2 linked regions of the Pseudolabrys taiwanensis genome follow. The protein of the gene in region 2 interacts with the protein of the main gene of each other region in a pairwise test. Links are inferred from orthologs where the notes say so. Each region holds a gene or a part of one and is shown on either strand. Other genes may lie near its edges.

The links.
Region 1: the proteins of lon (region 2) and rplI interact in binary tests that used the Escherichia coli proteins (3 or more experiments, as listed by UniProt). The link is inferred for Pseudolabrys taiwanensis from one-to-one orthologs.

Annotation. Positions count from the first base shown.
Region 1 is NZ_CP031417.1:1,741,402-1,750,112, reverse strand. What follows is about bases 4,678-7,596. They hold rplI (50S ribosomal protein L9), read right to left. Parts: upstream 6,508-7,596; coding sequence 5,848-6,507; downstream 4,678-5,847. Other genes in these bases: DW352_RS08350 (DUF2232 domain-containing protein), read right to left, coding at 6,573-7,553; DW352_RS08360 (hypothetical protein), read left to right, coding at 5,029-5,547; DW352_RS08365 (cyclopropane fatty acid synthase), read right to left, coding at 4,678-4,789. Also shown: fahA (fumarylacetoacetase), read left to right, coding at 1-283; DW352_RS08380 (TetR/AcrR family transcriptional regulator), read left to right, coding at 298-999; DW352_RS08375 (cyclase family protein), read left to right, coding at 1,020-1,808; DW352_RS08370 (replicative DNA helicase), read right to left, coding at 1,846-3,348; more of DW352_RS08365, read right to left, coding at 3,539-4,677; rpsR (30S ribosomal protein S18), read right to left, coding at 7,695-7,943; rpsF (30S ribosomal protein S6), read right to left, coding at 7,947-8,396; DW352_RS08335 (hypothetical protein), read right to left, coding at 8,643-8,711.
Region 2 is NZ_CP031417.1:1,335,454-1,344,323, forward strand. The notes cover bases 5,721-8,798. They hold lon (endopeptidase La), read right to left. Parts: upstream 8,434-8,798; coding sequence 6,007-8,433; downstream 5,721-6,006. Other genes in these bases: DW352_RS06425 (MFS transporter), read left to right, coding at 5,721-5,763; clpX (ATP-dependent Clp protease ATP-binding subunit ClpX), read right to left, coding at 8,759-8,798. Also shown: DW352_RS06400 (Bug family tripartite tricarboxylate transporter substrate binding protein), read right to left, coding at 1-952; DW352_RS06405 (glutathione S-transferase family protein), read right to left, coding at 949-1,719; DW352_RS06410 (fumarylacetoacetate hydrolase family protein), read right to left, coding at 1,761-2,621; DW352_RS06415 (polysaccharide deacetylase family protein), read right to left, coding at 2,627-3,472; DW352_RS06420 (TetR/AcrR family transcriptional regulator), read left to right, coding at 3,565-4,239; more of DW352_RS06425, read left to right, coding at 4,546-5,720; more of clpX, read right to left, coding at 8,799-8,870.

The sequences.
Region 1 (8,711 bases), 400 kb from region 2 along the record:
GTTCGGGCAGATGCTTGCCCATCACACCGGCAACGGCTGCAACCTGCGCATCGGCGACCTCATCGGCACCGGCACCGTCTCCGGCCCCGAGACGACAAGCGCGGCGTGTCTTCTCGAAATCACCGAAGGCGGTCGCAAGCCGGTTGAATTGTCCGCCGGCGAGAGTCGCGTTTATCTGCAAGACGGAGACGAAGTGGTGCTGACGGGATGGTGCGCGGATGGCGTCCATCGCGCGATCGGCTTCGGCGAATGTCGTGGACGCATTGTGCCGCCGCTCGGCTGACAGGACATCCGACCATGTCTTCGTCCTCGCATAAACGTCGCGCCGTTTCGCCCGCCCGCGGCACGACCGTGGAGCAGATGGCAGAGGACACGACCGTTGGGCGAATTCTGGCGGCCGCCGAGATGCTGTTTGCCGAGCAGGGGTTGTCGAAGCCGACGTTACGGACGATCACCGAGCGGGCGGGCGTCAATATCGCCGCGGTGAACTATCACTTCGGTTCGAAGGAGGAATTGATCCTGGCCGTGTTCGAGCGGCTGTCGCAGGGGATCAACGCCCGCCGCGTGGCCGAACTCGAGACACTGCTCGCGGAGGCGGCCGCCCGCGCCAAGCCGCCGCAATTGAGCGACGTGGTCGCGTGCTTCGTGCGGGTCTATGTCGATCCGCGTCCGGAAGAGAACAGCGCGCTCTTCGCCAAGCTCGTGCTGCAGCATCGTGTCGAACCGACGCCGGTAACGCACGCCGTCGTGCGCACGCATTTCGACCCGATGGCGGCGCGCTTCATCGATGCGCTGGCGCTCGCTTGCCCCGGCATCGACAGGGCGATACTCGCCTGGCGCTACATGTTCATGGTGGGGGCCGTCATCGTGACGGTAACGGACCAAGGCGGCGACAACCGGCTGGCCCGCCTGACCGGTGGGGCGGCCGATACGGCCGATCGAGCCGTGCTTGCGGGCGAACTGGTCCGCTTCCTGATCGCCGGCATGGCCGCGTCCTGACCCGAGCAAGGAGAAACGTCATGGTCCAACGCATCGTCGATATTTCGATGCCGCTCGAGAACGATGTGCCGAGCGATCCGCCGCTCGCACGTCCGAAGCTGCGCTACTTCAATCACACCGAAACCTTCGATCGCATCGGCAGCTTTTTTCCCGGTCTGACGCGCGAGGATTTGCCCGATGGCGCGGCCTGGGCCGTCGAACTGGTCGAGATCAGCACGCATAACGGCACGCATCTCGACGCGCCGTATCATTTCCACCCGACCATGGATCACGCGCTGGGCGCGCCCAAACCGGCCATGACGATCGATCAGGTGCCGCTCGACTGGTGCTTCAAGCCCGGCGTGAAGCTCGACTTCCGTCATTTCCCGGCCGGCTACGTGGCAACCGCCGCCGACGTCGAAGCCGAGCTTGCGCGTATCGGCCACACGCTTGCACCGCTCGATATCGTACTGGTCAACACCGCCGCGGCCGCCCGCTACGGCCACGCCGATTACGTCGACAGTGGCTGCGGCATGGGCCGCGAGGCGACGCTCTACTTACTCGAACGCGGCGTGCGCGTGACCGGCATCGACGGTTGGAGCTGGGACGCGCCGTTTAGCGCGACCCGCGCGCGTTATGCGGAGACCAAGGATGCCAAGCTGATCTGGGAAGGGCACAAAGCCGGGCGCGATATCGGTTACTGCCACATCGAGAAGCTGCACGGCCTCGAAGCCTTGCCTGCGACAGGCTTCACCGTGTCGTGCTTCCCGGTGAAAATCCGTGGTGCTTCGGCCGGCTGGACGCGCGCGGTCGCGATCTTCGACGAGTGATCGGCTGTGGCCGCCGGAATCTCACGGCGGCCAGCCCTTACATGTGATGGTCGGGCAGGTGATCGGCGCGCGCGAGCGACGAGAAGCGCGTGACCGAGCCGTCGAAGGCCAGCTCGACCGTGCCGGTCGGGCCGTGACGCTGCTTGCCGATGATGACTTCGGCGGTGCCGTGCACTTTGTCCGCTTCCGCCAGCCACTCCGCGAACTTCTCACGCGCCGCCTCCGACGGCTTGCGCATGTTGTGGTAGTATTCTTCGCGGTAGACGAACATCACGACGTCGGCGTCCTGTTCGATCGAACCCGATTCACGCAAGTCCGAAAGCTGCGGCCGCTTGTCATCGCGGCTTTCCACCTGACGCGACAGCTGCGACAGCGCCATCACCGGCACCTGCAGCTCCTTCGCCAGCGCCTTGAGCCGCGTGGTGATTTCGGTGATTTCCTGCACGCGGTTTTCCGATGAACGCTTGTTCGAGCCGGTCAAAAGCTGAAGGTAGTCGATCACCAGGAAGTCGAGGCCGCGCTGGCGCTTCAAGCGCCGCGCACGCGCCGCGAGCTGCGCGATCGAGATGCCGCCCGTCTCATCGACGTAGAGCGGCACGTTCTGCAACTCGATCGAGTAGTCCTTGATCTTCTCGAATTCGGCTTCGCTGATGCCGCCGCGGCGGATCTGGTTGGACGGGATGCCCGTCTGTTCGGCGATGATACGGGTGGCGAGCTGCTCGGCCGACATTTCGAGCGAGAAGAAGCCGACGACGCCGCCGTTGACCGTTTCCATGTGGCCGTCGGGCTTGACCTCGCCGCGCCACGCTTTGGCGACGTTGTAGGCGATGTTGGTGGCGAGCGCGGTCTTGCCCATGCCGGGACGGCCGGCGACGATGATCAAGTCCGACTTCTGCAAGCCGCCCATCATGCGGTCGAGATCGTCGAGACCGGTGGCGACGCCCGACAATTTGCCGTCGCGCTGGAAGGCGGCGGCGGCCATGTCGATGGCGGTGGTGAGAGCCTGGCCGAAACGCTGGAAGCCGCCGTCGTAGCGGCCGGTCTCGGCGAGGTCGAACAGCTTCTTTTCGGCGTCTTCGATCTGGTGGCGCGGCGAGAAGTCGACCGGCGCGTCATAGGCGACGTTGACCATGTCTTCGCCGACCTGGATCAGCGAGCGGCGGATGAACAGGTCGTAGACGGTGCGCCCGTAGTCCTCGGCGTTGATGATCGTGGTGGCTTCGGCGGCGAGGCGGGCGAGATATTGGCTCACCGTCAGCCCGCCGATGTCGACGCTGGCGTCGAGGAAGGTCTTGAGCGTGACCGGCGTCGCGATCTTGCCGGCGCGGATCAGGTCGCGCGTGAGGGTGTAGAGCTTCTGATGGATCGGCTCGAAGAAATGTTCCGGGTTCAGAAAGTCCGATACCCGGTAGAAGGCCTCGTTATTGACGAGGATGGCGCCCAGCAGGGCCTGCTCGGCCTCGATGTTGTGCGGGGCAGAACGATATTGCGGTGCAGAAGCGTCGAGCTGCTTGCGTGCGACTGATTCGAGAGGGGCCATGGAAATCCTTGTTCCGCCATTTTGACGAAACTTTGGTGGAGCCCTTGCTTACACCATTGCTCTCGGAGAGCGACCGTCGATCGACGGCATCGCCCGCTGTCCACAATCCTGACCACCGAAAAAAAAATGCCTTCACGCTGCTTGAGCGTGAAGGCTTGACGTGGGTGCCGTGCGCTAATAGCGGGTGTGATTATTCCCCCGCCAGCCTTAGGGGCGGCCTGGTCTTGCCCTCGACCCCGCGCAGGCGTTGCTCTTCGCGCATGATGTAGTCGCGCGTCATCGGCACGATGCCTTGCTTCTTGGTGAGCTGGATCTGGAAGTTCATCATGTTCTGCTTGCGGAACGACATTTCCGACGCCGCCAGATAGAACTCCCACATGCGCACGAAGCGCTGGTCGTAGATGCGCTCGACTTCCTCGCGGTGCGCGAGGAAGCGCTCGCGCCATGCCTTCAGCGTCTCCGCGTAATGCAGGCGCAGGATTTCGATGTCGCAGACGAGCAGGCCGGCGCGCTCGATCGCGGGCAGCACTTCCGACACCGACGGAATGTAGCCGCCGGGGAAGATGTACTTGGCGATCCACGGATTGGTGATGCCCGGGCGCTCCGAGCGGCCGATCGAATGCAGCACCATGACGCCGTCATCCTTCAGGAGCTTGGCCGCTTTCCTGAAGAACTCGTCGTAATGGCCGACACCGACATGCTCGAACATGCCGACCGACACGATGCGGTCGAACGGGCCGGGGACGTCGCGGTAATCCTGGAGGTTGAACCGGGCGCGGCTCGTCAGCCCCTTTTCGGCGGCGCGGGCATTGGCGATGCCATGCTGTTCCTGCGAGAGCGTGACGCCGGTCACATCGGCGCCGGAGATCTCGGCGAGATAAAGCCCCAGGCCGCCCCAGCCGCAGCCGATGTCGAGGATGCGTTGACCCGGCTCGATCAGCAGCTTGGCTGCGAGGTGGCGCTTCTTGGCAAGCTGGGCATCGTCGAGCGTTGCATCCGGCGTCTCGAAATAGGCGCAGCTATATTGCCGATCGGCGTCCAGGAAGAGAGAGTAGAGACGGCCATCGAGATCGTAATGGTGCGCGACATTCTCTCTCGCGCGCTTGCGCGGATTGAACTGCGCCAGGCGCCGGCCGAGATAGCGCAGCAGGAACTGCGGTCGCGACCATTGCGGCAGCTCCGCCTGCTGGCCGAGCGCAATCTCAAGCACCTCGGCGATCGTGCCTTCTTCGACGACAAACGTGCCGTCCATATAGGCTTCGCCGAGCTTGAGCTCCGGATCCGTGATCAAGCCCCATTCGGCCGCACGATTTGTGAGACGCACGGCGACTGGCTTGCCGGTGCCATCGCCAAAGGTAAAACTTTGGCCGCTCGATGTGGTGAGTTTGAAGCTCCCCCGACGGAGGAAGGTTCTCAACAGAATTTGGAGCAACCGGTCCATCGGCCGCCTCCATCAATCACAATCCGGGCGCTATACGAGGAGGGTAACTCCGACGGCTAACGTCACCGGTGCCTAAACGTTCGATTGTAGGGATTTAATCGCGCTTTTTAGGCCGCCGCAATGCCACAATTGGGGACGTCGCATGCAATTCTGGTCTGCGGGTCATTAATGTCTATTATACAGTAAGTACCTGTGTTTATCGGGGCGGCAAACGTGAAGTCCAAAGGTCGAGGAATATGATGAGCTTACAGAACGGAATTCGACTAACGTTTGGCTTGGGGCTGCTGTTATTGGCGAATAGCGCCAATGCACAGGATAACCTCGATCAGGGCAAGTCGGGCGCGCAGTTGTTCGCGTCCAACTGTGCGATCTGTCACAAATCGCCGGAAGGTCTCGCCAAAGCGGGCGGTCTGCTCGGGGTGCAGAGTTTCCTGCGGGAACATTACACGGCGAGCAAAGAATCGGCGGCGGTCATCGCGGCCTATCTTCAGTCGGTGGACAAGGCCGCAGGGCCCGCACAGCGAAACGCACCGTCCAAGCGAGCAGTGCGCGGTGACGGAAGCGGCAAGCCGGCGGCGAAGAAGCCCGAAGCCAAACGCGGTGAGGGCAGCTCCGAGAACGCTTCGGAGAAAAAATCTTCCGAAACGAAACCATCGGAGAGCAAAACATCCTCTCGCAAACCGGCGGAATCGAAAGGCGACTCCAAGCCGAGCGAAGCGAAACCGGCTGACGCATCGAAGTCCGAGAAATCGGAATAAGACTACCGGTGTTTTCGGGCGATTGCGTCACCGAACATTAACCGCCGCCGGTTGGCGATGTGAATTCTGCCGCACTGCGGTGAACTATTGACGTCGTGTGCCGTTAAGGTGCCCGACGGGGAGTTCACCACATGCAAGAGCTGATGCTGCTCGTAATGGCAGCGGTCTTTACTGTCGCCATCGTCTTGATCCATCGGGTTACGCCGTAAATCGTGTCACGATGGACGATGACGCAAAAAGGCCCGGCAGCGATGCCGGGCCTTTGCCATAACGACGAGGCAAGCAAGCCTCGCGTATCGATCACTCTTCGTCGGCGGCCTTCTTCTTGCCCTTGGCCTTCTTCGGCGCGGGCTCGGCGTCGGCTTCGGCCTCGGGAGCGGCAGCTTCGGCTTCCTCGTCTTCGCTGCCTTCCTCGAAGAACGTTTCGGCCGTGGCGGCGGCTTCGGCGCGGGCCTCTTCTTCATCGGTACGGCGGACGGTCACGTCCTCGCCACGCTTGATGCGCTCGGCTTCATCGGCGCTGCGCGCGACGATCACGGTGACCGCCACTTCGATTTCCGGATGCAGCGCGATCGGAACCTTGTACTGACCGATCATCTTGATCGGCGCGTTGATCGCGACCTGGCCCTTGGCGATATCGGCGCCTTCCTCGGCGATCAGGCGGGCGATGTCGCGGCTCGTCACCGAACCGAACAGCTGGCCGGTCTCGCTCGCCTGACGCAGCACCACGAAGCTCTTGCCGTCGACCTTCGCGGCGACCTTGCCGGCTTCGCCCTTGGCCTCGAGATTGCGCGTCTCGAGTTCGGCCTTCATGCCTTCGAAGCGCTTCTTGTTGTCGGCCGTGGCGCGCAGCGCCTTGTTGTTCGGCAGCAGGAAATTGCGCGCGAAGCCGTCTTTCACGCGCACGACGTCGCCCATCTGGCCGAGCTTGCCGACGCGTTCGAGCAGGATCACTTCCATTGTCATTACTCCTTCGGATCTGAACTTGGTTGGTTCTTGGGTTTGGTTTCGGGTTGATGTTGAACTCAGGTGATGGTGGAGGCCGGCGGCCCGCGCTTGCTCGCGATGCGCGCCCGCAGGCCGAACAAAGTTTCGACGAGGCCGAGCACGGCGAAAATCAGCACCGGCCAGCCCAATACGGCGAGCGAGGCATAGACGCCGCCGATAATGAAAGGCCGGCTGTTCAGGCTGCGCGTGACGTCGTGCACCACGGCGAGACCGAGCACCGCATGCGCCATGCACAGGCTTGCCGCGACCACGCCGGCGACGATGCCGACGAGGCCGTCGACGAAGCTCAGCACGGTCGCAACGCCGAGCGCGATCGCCGCCGTAGGCGGGAACACCATCGCGGCGATCTCCGGCCAGGGCCGCGTCAGCCGCCCGGAGAATCGCACGATGCGGCCGGCGAGCCACAGATTGACGAGGCTGGTGACGGTGGCCAGCACCGCCGCGGCGGGCGGGATCACCGTGACGAAGAAATCGATGAAGCGCTTGGCGCGCTCCGCGTCCGCCGCCGGGACGCCGTCCCTGCCGGCATCGAGCTGCAGCATGCGGTTGAGCGCGCTGGCAAGCCCGGTCCGGAAGCTCTCGGCGTCGAGGCCGAAATTCGGAATGGCGAACAGCACCACCAGGGCCGCGAGGGCGGCGGCCCAGAGCACCAGGCGGCCGGGCGGATACCATTCGAGCGAAGGCTGGTCGGACGCGCCCGCCGTCGCGGTCAGCGGCCGCGCCAGCAAAGAGAGGTAGGTGAGCCACCAGGCTGGGATGCCGGCGCCGGCGAGGAAAGCGAGAAAGAAAGCGCCGCCGAATATGAGGCCGATCGCGCCCGCCGCGACGATCGCGGCGGTCAGGCTGGCCCAATGGGTCCAGCCGAGCCCGGCGATCATGATCGGCAGCGGTGCGAGATAGAAGAGGATGACGGACAGCCACGAGCCGGACGTTACCGAGGCGAACAGCAAAGCCGCCGCGGCGCCAGCACCAATGCCTATGAGACCGGTCTGCATCATCCCGAGCTGTCCCGCTCCGTTCGAGCGGTTAGAGGCGGAGCCTACGTCCGTCCCAACCATCGGCTTGCCGGATGTCGCCGGAAGCCTCGTTTTAAGGCCTCACCCCGCGTGTCGCGGGATGAGGCTGTTCGTCAAATCCGATTAGCGGATCACGTAAGGCAGCAGGCCGAGGAAGCGGGCGCGCTTGATCGCCTGGGCGAGTTCACGCTGCTTCTTGGCCGACACCGCGGTGATGCGGCTCGGCACGATCTTGCCGCGCTCCGAGACGTAACGCTGCAACAGCTTCACGTCCTTGTAGTCGATCTTCGGCGCATTGGCGCCCGAGAACGGGCAGGTCTTGCGACGGCGGAAGAACGGACGGCGCGCGCCGCCCTGAGCTGCGAGTGCCATTGATTATTCCTCCGTAGCCGCTGCTTCGTCATCTTCGCGGCGCGGACGGCGCTCGCCCCGGTCACCGCGATCGCCGCGGTCACGGTCGCCGAAGCGGCCGCCACGATCGCCGCGCTCGTCGCGGTCACGATCGGACTTACGCAGCATGGCGGAGGGGCCTTCCTCCAGCTCTTCGACGCGGATGGTCAGATAGCGCAGAACGTCTTCCGAGAGGCGCTCCTGGCGCTCGATCTCGTTGAGAGCCGCCGCCGGCGCATCGACGTTGAGAAGCGTCATATGCGCTTTGCGGTTCTTGTTCATGCGGTAGGTGAGGGACTTCAGGCCCCAGTATTCGTTCTTGGAGACCGTGCCGCCCATCTGCGTGATGACGCCGGTGAGCTGGGTGGTCAATTCCTCGACCTGCTGCGCGCTCAGGTCCTGGCGCGCCAGATAGACGTGTTCATAGAGGGGCATGAAATGCCTTTCCCTGTTAGAGCCAAATCCTCGATCCTGGCGCCTAGCCCTTCGAGCCCTTCGGGAAAGGCTCGAAACTGCTCTGAAGGCGGAAACACGGGATGCCGGACCAGACGGTCCTACCGGCTTGCAGCGTCAGACGCTGCCGACCAGTCATCCGTTCAGCTTCCAACCAGGGTCGACGGAACGCGCGGGTTATAAGGATTTCCGCCGGGAATGCAAGGAGAACGCAGGCTGGAACCCGCCTCAGGCGGCGTGTTCGGTGCCGTTTTGTAGCCGGTCGGCGAGCTGGACCGCCAGATCAGCCCCTTCCTG
Region 2 (8,870 bases):
TGATGATGGGCGTCCACTTCTTGAGTTCTTCGTCCTGGAACTTGGCGAGATAGGCCGCCGACTGCTCCTCCGGCGGATAGACATCCTGGCCGACATTGGCGAGTCGCTTCTTGACGTCCGGATCGGCCAGGGCCTTTTTCGCCGCCGCCTCGAGCTTGGCAACGACCTCTTTGTCCATCCCCTTCGGTCCGAAGAAGGCCGTCCAGGTCGAGATGTAAAGACCGGGCAACCCCGCTTCATCGACCGTCGGAATGTCCGGCGCCGATTCGAGCCGCTTCTTGGCCGTCACCGCATAGGCGCGAATGGTGCCGGCTTTGACGTGCGGCAGCGAGGTCGCGGGCGTATCGAACATCAGATCGATGTTGCCCGCCGCGAGATCCTGCATCGCCGGCGCGAGCCCGCGGTAAGGCACATAGTTGTATTTCACGCCCGTCATCTTCTCGAAGAAGACGCCGCCGACGTGCCCGACGCTGCCGACACCCGAGGTGCCCTGCGTCGCCTTACCGGGATTTGCCTTCAGCCAGGCGATCAGCTCTTTCAGATTGGTGGCCGGCGTCTTCTTGCTGGACACGATGAGCAGCGGATTGACCGACACCAGCGCGATCGGCGTGAAGTCGTCCTTCACATCGTAAGGCAGCTTGTAGATCGCGCTGTTGGCGACGTGGGTTCCCCAGATCCCGGTCATGATCGTGTAGCCGTCGGGAGCGGCGCGGGCGACGCGCGCCGCCGCGAGGCCGCCGGCCGCGCCGCCGACGTTCTCGACGATGACCGTCTGCCCCAGCGCATCCTTCATCTTGTCCGCAACGATGCGGCTTGTCGTATCGACCGGGCCGCCGGCCGGAAATGGCACAACAAGCGTAATCGGCCGCGACGGATAAGAGTCGGCGAAGGCCGGCGCCGCCAGGGCCGCCAGGCCGACCGCCGCCGCAATCAACTGAAGCCGTTTTGTCATTTTGTTGTTTCCTCCTTGATGGCCGGCGCGAGAGGCAGGAACTCCGACATCCTCGCCCCGGGATAGAATGTCTGCTGGAAAGCCGGACGGGCCTTCATCCGCTCGTACCAATCGGCGACGCGCGGAAACTTCTCGTTCCAGATGGTGTCCATGCCGAGGTCGGCCATGCGGTCGATCAGCGGCGCCACGATGATGTCGGCGAGCGTGTATTGCTCACCGAGCAGCCAAGGGCCCTTCTCGAGCGCCGCATTCATGCGCGAACACGTATTGGCGATCTGCTCGTACGAGGCTTCGACGTCCTCTTTCTTGAAGCCCTGCGGCCCCATGCGGCGATAGAACTGCTTGCGGATCGGCCGGACATCGGACTCCACGCCTTCGAAGGTCTTGCGGTCCATGCCTTCGTAGCGCGGCAGGAAGCCCATGTTGAATGACGGCACACGCACCGCCGCCGTCGGCACTTCTTCGAGGAACCGCATCCAGGCGCGCATACGCGCCCGGTCGGCGAGATTCTCCGGCGACAGCCGCACCTCGGGGTAACGCTCCTCGAGATATTCGCAGATCACGCTGGAATCGACGATGATCTCATCGTCGTCGACCAGTGTCGGCACCACGCCGTTCGGATTGATCTTGAGATATTCCGGACGCAGATGCTCTTTCGCCTTGCCGATATCGAGCTTCACGTCCTTGAACGGCAGCTTCTTTTCGGCAAGGCAGATGCGCACCTTCTGGCTGCAGGTCGAGTGCGCGGCGTTGTAAAGCGTCAGCATGTCAGGTCCTTTCCGGGATGGCGCGGTCGCGCATCATCCCCTCACTCAGCGGCTTTGACGACGGTGTTGCGCAATGTGCCGATGCGCTCGATGCGCACATCGCAGACGTCGCCGGGCTTCAAGAAGATCGGCGGCTTGCGCGAGAAGCCGACGCCGGCCGGCGTGCCGGTGGCGATGACATCGCCCGCCTTCAACGGCAGGAAAGCGGACGCGTAACTGACGATCTCGGCCACGCCGAACAACAGGTCCGAGGTGTTGCCATCCTGCAGGACCGTGCCGTTCACCGTCAGGCTGATGGCGAGCTTGCCGACATCGCCCACCTCGTCGGGTGTGACCATCCAGGGCCCAAAGGCGCCGGTGCCGACAAAATTCTTTCCCGATGTGACCTGGCTGGAATGAAACTGCCAGTCGCGCACGCTGCCGTCGTTGAAACAGGAATAGCCCGCGACATGGGCCATGGCGTCTTCGCGCGCAATGTAACGGCCGCCCTTGCCGACGATGATCGCCAACTCGGCCTCGTAGTCGAAATCGTTCGAGACCTTCGGCATGACCAGAGGCTCGCCGTGGGCGACGAACGTCTCCGGATAGCGGATGAACAGCGACGGCTGCTTTGGCCGCGGCCGCGCGACACCAGCAGCCTGCACTTCGCGCAGATGGTCCTCGTAGTTGACGCCGACGCAGTAGCAATGCGCGCAGTCGGGAATGACCGGCAGCAAGGTCACGCTGTCGAGCGTCCGGTCGGCCTTCTGCGCGGCGAAGGGCGCCGCCGCCGCCACGCCTGCCCCTTCGAGCAGCGCGCGCAACGATGGTACGCCCAGCCGCGCCGCCAGATCGACGATGCCGGCCTCGGTCGCGAGACCGAAGCCGGGCTTACTGTCGGCGATGTAGCTGACGAAGCGCATCGCCTTCAGGCCTTGCCGTTCTTCATCGCGAGATCGGTCAGATGCGCGTGCTGCGTCATCCACGCGTACCGGCTTTCCTGCGCCAGCTTGATCGCTGCCTTGAACGCCATGGCACCGGCCGGACGACCGAACACATGCGCATGCGCCGTGATATCGAGAGACGCGGCGGGCGAGCGGATCTCGCTCCAGCCGTCGAGCATGGACTTGAGCACGCGGACGAACATGTCCGGCTCGTTGCCGTAACGGATGCAGAGCGGGAAGTCGTTGACCTCCATGGTGAACGGGATCGCAACGACTGGTCCCTTCGCGGTATCGACGACGTAAGGCAGATCACGGTCGAAAGCATCGGCGAGCCAGGTCATCCCCTCGCCCGCCAGCAGTTCCGGCGTGTTGAGGCTCGGCGTCGCGCGCGGGCTGATCCAGCCTTGCGGCCGCATGCCCGACGTCTTCTGCAGCACGTCGATGCAGCGCTTGAGGTCGGTGAGCTCTTCCTGGCGGCTTTGATAGGCCGGAATGATGTGTTGCGACCAGGAGTGCGCGGCGATGATGTGCCCCTGTTGCACGATCGCCTTCATCAGGTCGGGATTGCGTTCGGCGAGGATGCCGCTGACGTAGAACACCGCCTGCGTCTTCGTGTCGGCAAGCACATCGAGCAGCCGCCACGCACCCGTCTTTGCGCCGTATTCGGACCAGGACTTCGCCTGCGTGTCGTAGACGCCTGCGCGCAACGGATTGCCCATCGGCCCGATGCCGGGCGCGGCATCGTCCGTCCACCCTTCGAGCATCACGCTGACGGAAATTGCGAGCGGTCGTCCGTCCGGCCAGCCGAACGGCAGGGCATCCTGCGCCATCCTCGAGTCCTCTTAAACAAGTGTTTTATACGTTTGTATGAAACAAGCATTTAAGGTATCGTTTGTCAATCTGGTTCGGAAGGCGACCCACTATGACGAAAAGGCCCGCGCTGATGCGGGAGGCCGCCCGGGAGCGGCCGGAAACGGCCACTCAGGCCCGTATTCTCGACAGCGCGATTACGTTGTTCGCGGAGCGAGGGTTCTCTGAGGTCACGGTGCGCGACATCGCGGAGCGGGCCGAGGCCAATCCGGCCGCCATCAGCTACTACTTCGGCGCCAAGGAGCAGCTCATCAAACAGGCGATCCGTTCGGTGATCGCCCCGTTGAACGAGAAGCGTTTCGCCGCCCTCGCCGCGGTCGAGGCGCGTGGCGACTTCACGGTCGAGGACGTCGTCCGTGCGATGGTCGAGCCGACGGTCGAAGCCTGCATGGGCTCGCACGATTGGGATCGGCATTATGCCCGCGTGCTCGTTCTGACCTTCGCGCTGCGGCAGCAATTCGTCGATCAGGCGATGTCGGAGGAGACCGATCAGGTCGCGATGCGCTTCGTCTCCGCCCTCGCCCGCGTCATGCCCGCTCGGGATCGCGCGACATTGTTCTGGTGCTACGACTTCATGATCGGCGCGCTGATGCACATCCTGCTCGACGGCTCGCGCGGCTATCGCCTGCGGCGCTTGTCGGAAGGCACCGCCGACACCGCCGATGCCAAAGCCATGATCGTGCAACTCGTGCGCTTCATCACGGCCGGCCTGAAAGCGCCAACCTGAGAACCAGAGCGACCGCTGATGAACAACGGTCTCTTTCCGCGGCCCCGTCACTTCGGCGGACACAGGCGCCCTTGCGCGAGAAAGTCGCACGATATAATTCTCGCATGTCGAAAAAGGCAGGCGTGGTAATGGGTAGGCCCACGCCCCTCCGGTTAACGGAGGCTCTGTTCCTCGCTTCGCCGCATGCGGCGAGCCTGTCGAACCCCCGACGGTCCCCGGCGCAGCTCTGCTGTGCCGCCGGTTCGTCCGCGTGGGTTGTCAGCCGACACACTGCTCCGGGCGGACCTTAACCTCGGAGCCCATTCCATGGTCGACATCAGTGTCGAAAATCCAGACGCACCGCGCCGCGGTTCGGTCGCAGTCATCGCCGTTACACTGTTCCTGAACGTCACCGGCTTCACGTTGATTTTGCCGGTGATCCCGTTTCTCGTCGGCCGCTATGTGCCGCCCGACCGTGTCGGACTTTACGTCGGATTGATCGTCTCCGTCTTCGCCCTGTGCGCGTTCGCCGCCGCCCCGGTTCTTGGCGCGTTGAGCGACCGTTTCGGACGACGGCCTGTTCTTCTCCTGTCGCTGATCGGCTCCGCCATCGGCTACGTCATCTTCGGCATGGGCGGCGCGCTTTGGGTGCTGTTTCTTGGCCGCATCGTCGACGGCCTGACGGCCGGCAATATCAGCACCATCTTCGCCTATATTGCCGACACGCATGCGCCCGCCGAGCGCGGCCGCATCTACGGCCTGCTCGGCGCGGTCGCGGGCTTCGGCTTCATGTTCGGACCGGTGGCCGGCGGATTCTTAGGGGCGCTGTCGCCGACGATGCCGTTGTTCGTCGCGGCTGCGATCACGGTCCTGTGCGCGTTTTGGGTTTACATCGCTTTGCCGGAGAGCGTTGCCCGCGACAAACCGCCGGGGCCTTGGCAATGGCGGCAGTTGAACCCTCTCGGCCAACTCGCCGGCGTTCTGCGCTACGCGAACTTGCGCGTGCCTTTCTTCGCCGCGTTCTGCTTCTTCTTTGCGGGCGCCATGCTTCAGAGCAATCTGTCCGTCTATCTCAAAGACGTCCTGCAATTCGGAACGACAAGTATCGGCTGGACGCTCTTCGGCGTCGGCGTCATGGACATCGTGAGCCAGGGGCTGCTCACACGGGTGCTGCTGCCACGCCTCGGATCGCGCATGCTGACGCGCCTCGGCCTCGCCATCAACGCCGTCGGCTTTGCGATGATCGCCAGCCTCGTCTTCGTCCCCAGGATCGAGTTTCTGGCCGCATCCATCTTCGTGTTCACCCTGGGCGACGGCCTGTTTCAACCGGCGATGAGCGAAATCATCGCCAATGCTGCGCCGCCTGACGCTCAAGGACGCGTCCAAGGCGCCAATCAAGCGCAGCAGTCGCTCGCGCGGATGCTCGGGCCGCTGGCCCCTGCGATCCTGTCGCCCATGAGCATCAGCGCGCCGTATTGGGTGGGTGGTGCGGTGGCGATCGTGGGCATGGCCGCGCTGTGGATCCGGCAAAAGGCCACGAGGTAAGGCAAACCAAGTCGCGGCGCACAAGGCAGCCGACACCACGACAGGCCGGCGTCATCGGCGCTTCAGGCCGATGGTGGGCGATGACGGACTCGAACCGCCGACATCCTCCGTGTAAAGGAGGCGCTCTACCAACTGAGCTAATCGCCCATCGACACGCCAATAGCGCCTGACCGGCCTCGGGCGCAATCCCTAAAGAAAAACGGCGCCTTGCGGCGCCGTTTTTGTCTTCAATGTCGGCCTGGATCAGTGCGCCGTCAGCCCGGAGCCTTCTTCCTCGGCACCGGCGTCGGACGTCACGAGCTTCGCGCTCGCCTCGTCCCATTCGATCGGCTCGGGCTTGCGCGTCAGCGCACGCGCCAGCACTTCGTCCATGCGCGAGACCGGAACGATCTCGAGGTTCTTCTTGATCGTATCGGAGATCTCGACCAGGTCCTTCGCGTTCTCTTCCGGGATCAGCACCGTCTTGATGCCGCCGCGGGCAGCAGCCAGCAGCTTCTCCTTGAGGCCGCCGATCGGCAGCACGCGGCCGCGCAGCGTGATCTCGCCGGTCATGGCGACATCCTTGCGCACCGGAATGCCGGTCATCACCGAGACGATCGATGTCACCATCGCGACGCCCGCCGACGGACCGTCCTTGGGCGTCGCGCCTTCCGGCACGTGCACGTGGATGTCCTTGCGGTCGAACAGCGGCGGCTCGATGCCGAAGGCGACCGCGCGCGAGCGCACGTAGGACGCCGCCGCCGATATCGACTCCTTCATCACGTCGCGCAGGTTGCCGGTGACGGTCATGCGACCCTTGCCCGGCATCGACGTGCCTTCGATGGTGAGCAGCTCGCCGCCCACGTCGGTCCAGGCGAGACCGGTGACGACGCCGACGAGATCGTCGGCCTCCACCTCACCGTAGCGATACTTCGGCACACCGAGGTAATCTGCGAGGTTGGCGGCGGTGACGGCGATCGTCTTCTTCTTCGAGGTCATCAGCTCCTTCACGGCCTTGCGGGCCAGGTTGGAGAGCTCACGCTCGAGGTTGCGCACGCCCGCTTCCCGCGTATAGCGGCGGATCAGCGTGATGAGCGCCTCGTCGTCGATCGACCATTCCTGCTTCTCGAGGCCGTGCTTGGCGACCGCGTGCGGGATCAGATGCTTGCGCGCGATCTCGACCTTCTCATCCTCCGTGTAACCGGCGATGCGGATGATCTCCATGCGGTCCATCAGCGGGCCAGGGATATTCAGCGTGTTGGCCGTGGTGATGAACATCACGTTGGAGAGGTCGTACTCGACCTCGAGGTAGTGGTCGGCGAACGTGCCGTTCTGCTCCGGATCGAGCACCTCGAGCAGAGCCGAGGACGGGTCGCCGCGGAAGTCGGCGCCCATCTTGTCGATCTCGTCGAGCAGGAACAGCGGGTTCGACGTCTTGGCCTTGCGCATCGACTGGATGATCTTGCCGGGCATCGAGCCGATATAGGTGCGGCGGTGACCGCGGATCTCGGCCTCGTCGCGCACGCCGCCGAGCGACACGCGCACGAACTCACGGCCGGTCGCCTTGGCGATCGACTTGCCGAGCGAGGTCTTGCCGACGCCCGGAGGGCCGACGAGGCACAGGATCGGGCCGGTCAGCTTGTTGGCGCGCTGCTGCACGGCGAGATACTCGACGATGCGCTCCTTGACCTTCTCCAGGCCATAGTGATCGGCATCGAGCACCATCTCGGCGGCGGTGAGATCCTTCTTGACCTTGCTCTTCTTGCCCCACGGGATCGAGAGCAGCCAGTCGAGATAGTTGCGCACGACCGTCGCCTCGGCAGACATCGGCGACATCTGACGGAGCTTCTTGAGTTCGTGCGTGGCCTTCTCGCGGGCTTCCTTGGAGAGCTTGGTCTTCTTGATCTTGTCTTCCAGCTCCTGAAGCTCGTCGCGGCCTTCCTCGTCGCCGAGCTCCTTCTGGATCGCCTTCATCTGTTCGTTGAGGTAGTACTCGCGCTGCGTCTTCTCCATCTGCCGCTTGACGCGGGTCCGGATGCGCTTCTCCACCTGCAACACGGAGATCTCGCTCTCCATCAGACCGAGCACCTTCTCCAGGCGTTCGGTGACGGACGGCGTCTCCAGGATGTCCTGCTTGTCGGGAATCTTGACGGCGAGATGCGAAGCGACGGTGTCGGCAAGCTTGGCATAGTCCTCGATCTGCTGGACCACGCCGACGACTTCCGGCGACACCTTCTTATTGAGCTTCACATAGTTCTCGAACTCGTTGACCACCGAACGCGCCATGGCTTCCGCCTCGACGCGCTCGCCGAGATCGTCGGCGATCGCCGTCGCATCGGCTTCGTAGTAGTCGTTACGGTCGGTGTACTTGAGCACCTTCGCGCGCGCCGCGCCTTCGACCAGCACCTTCACGGTGCCGTCGGGCAGCTTGAGAAGCTGCAACACGCTCGCCAGCGTACCGACTTCGAAGATCGCGTCGGTCGCCGGATCGTCGTCGGATGCATTCTTCTGCGTGGCGAGCAGAATGAAGGTGTCGGAGCGCATCACCTCTTCCAGCGCCTTGATCGACTTTTCACGGCCGACAAAGAGCGGAACGATCATGTGCGGAAACACCACGATGTCGCGCAGCGGCAGCACCGGATAGGCCCGGGTCTCGCCCGGTTGCAGCGGAGGTCGTGGCTTGGTCGTCATGGCCTTGATCCTTGTTGTTGTGCCCCCGTCGTGAGCGGCCCACAGCGTGGCCCCGCCAGACGGTGCCGGAAAGTCCGGGTAAGGCGGCGAAGGGCCAACTGGCTGCCCGTCGCGCTTTCGCGGGTGCGAAACCTCACCCGATCGGAACTATGAATCGTACGCCAGTTCTTTTCGGATACAATACGTATGCCGACCACTCGGGGTCCGCAAGTCAGCGAAATTTGCGCCGAGTCTGTCCGATTCTTGTCCGATCGTATCGCGCAAAGCACGAGACGGCGGGTTTTCCCCGGCATACGGGAACCCGCCGTCTGAAGGCTTTCGGGCGTCAGGCGCTGGCGCTGCCTGGTTCCGCCGTCCGGTCGCTGCGGTCGGCATAGATGTAGAGCGGACGCGCGGTCCCCTCGACCACTTCCTTGGAGATGACCACCTCTTCCACG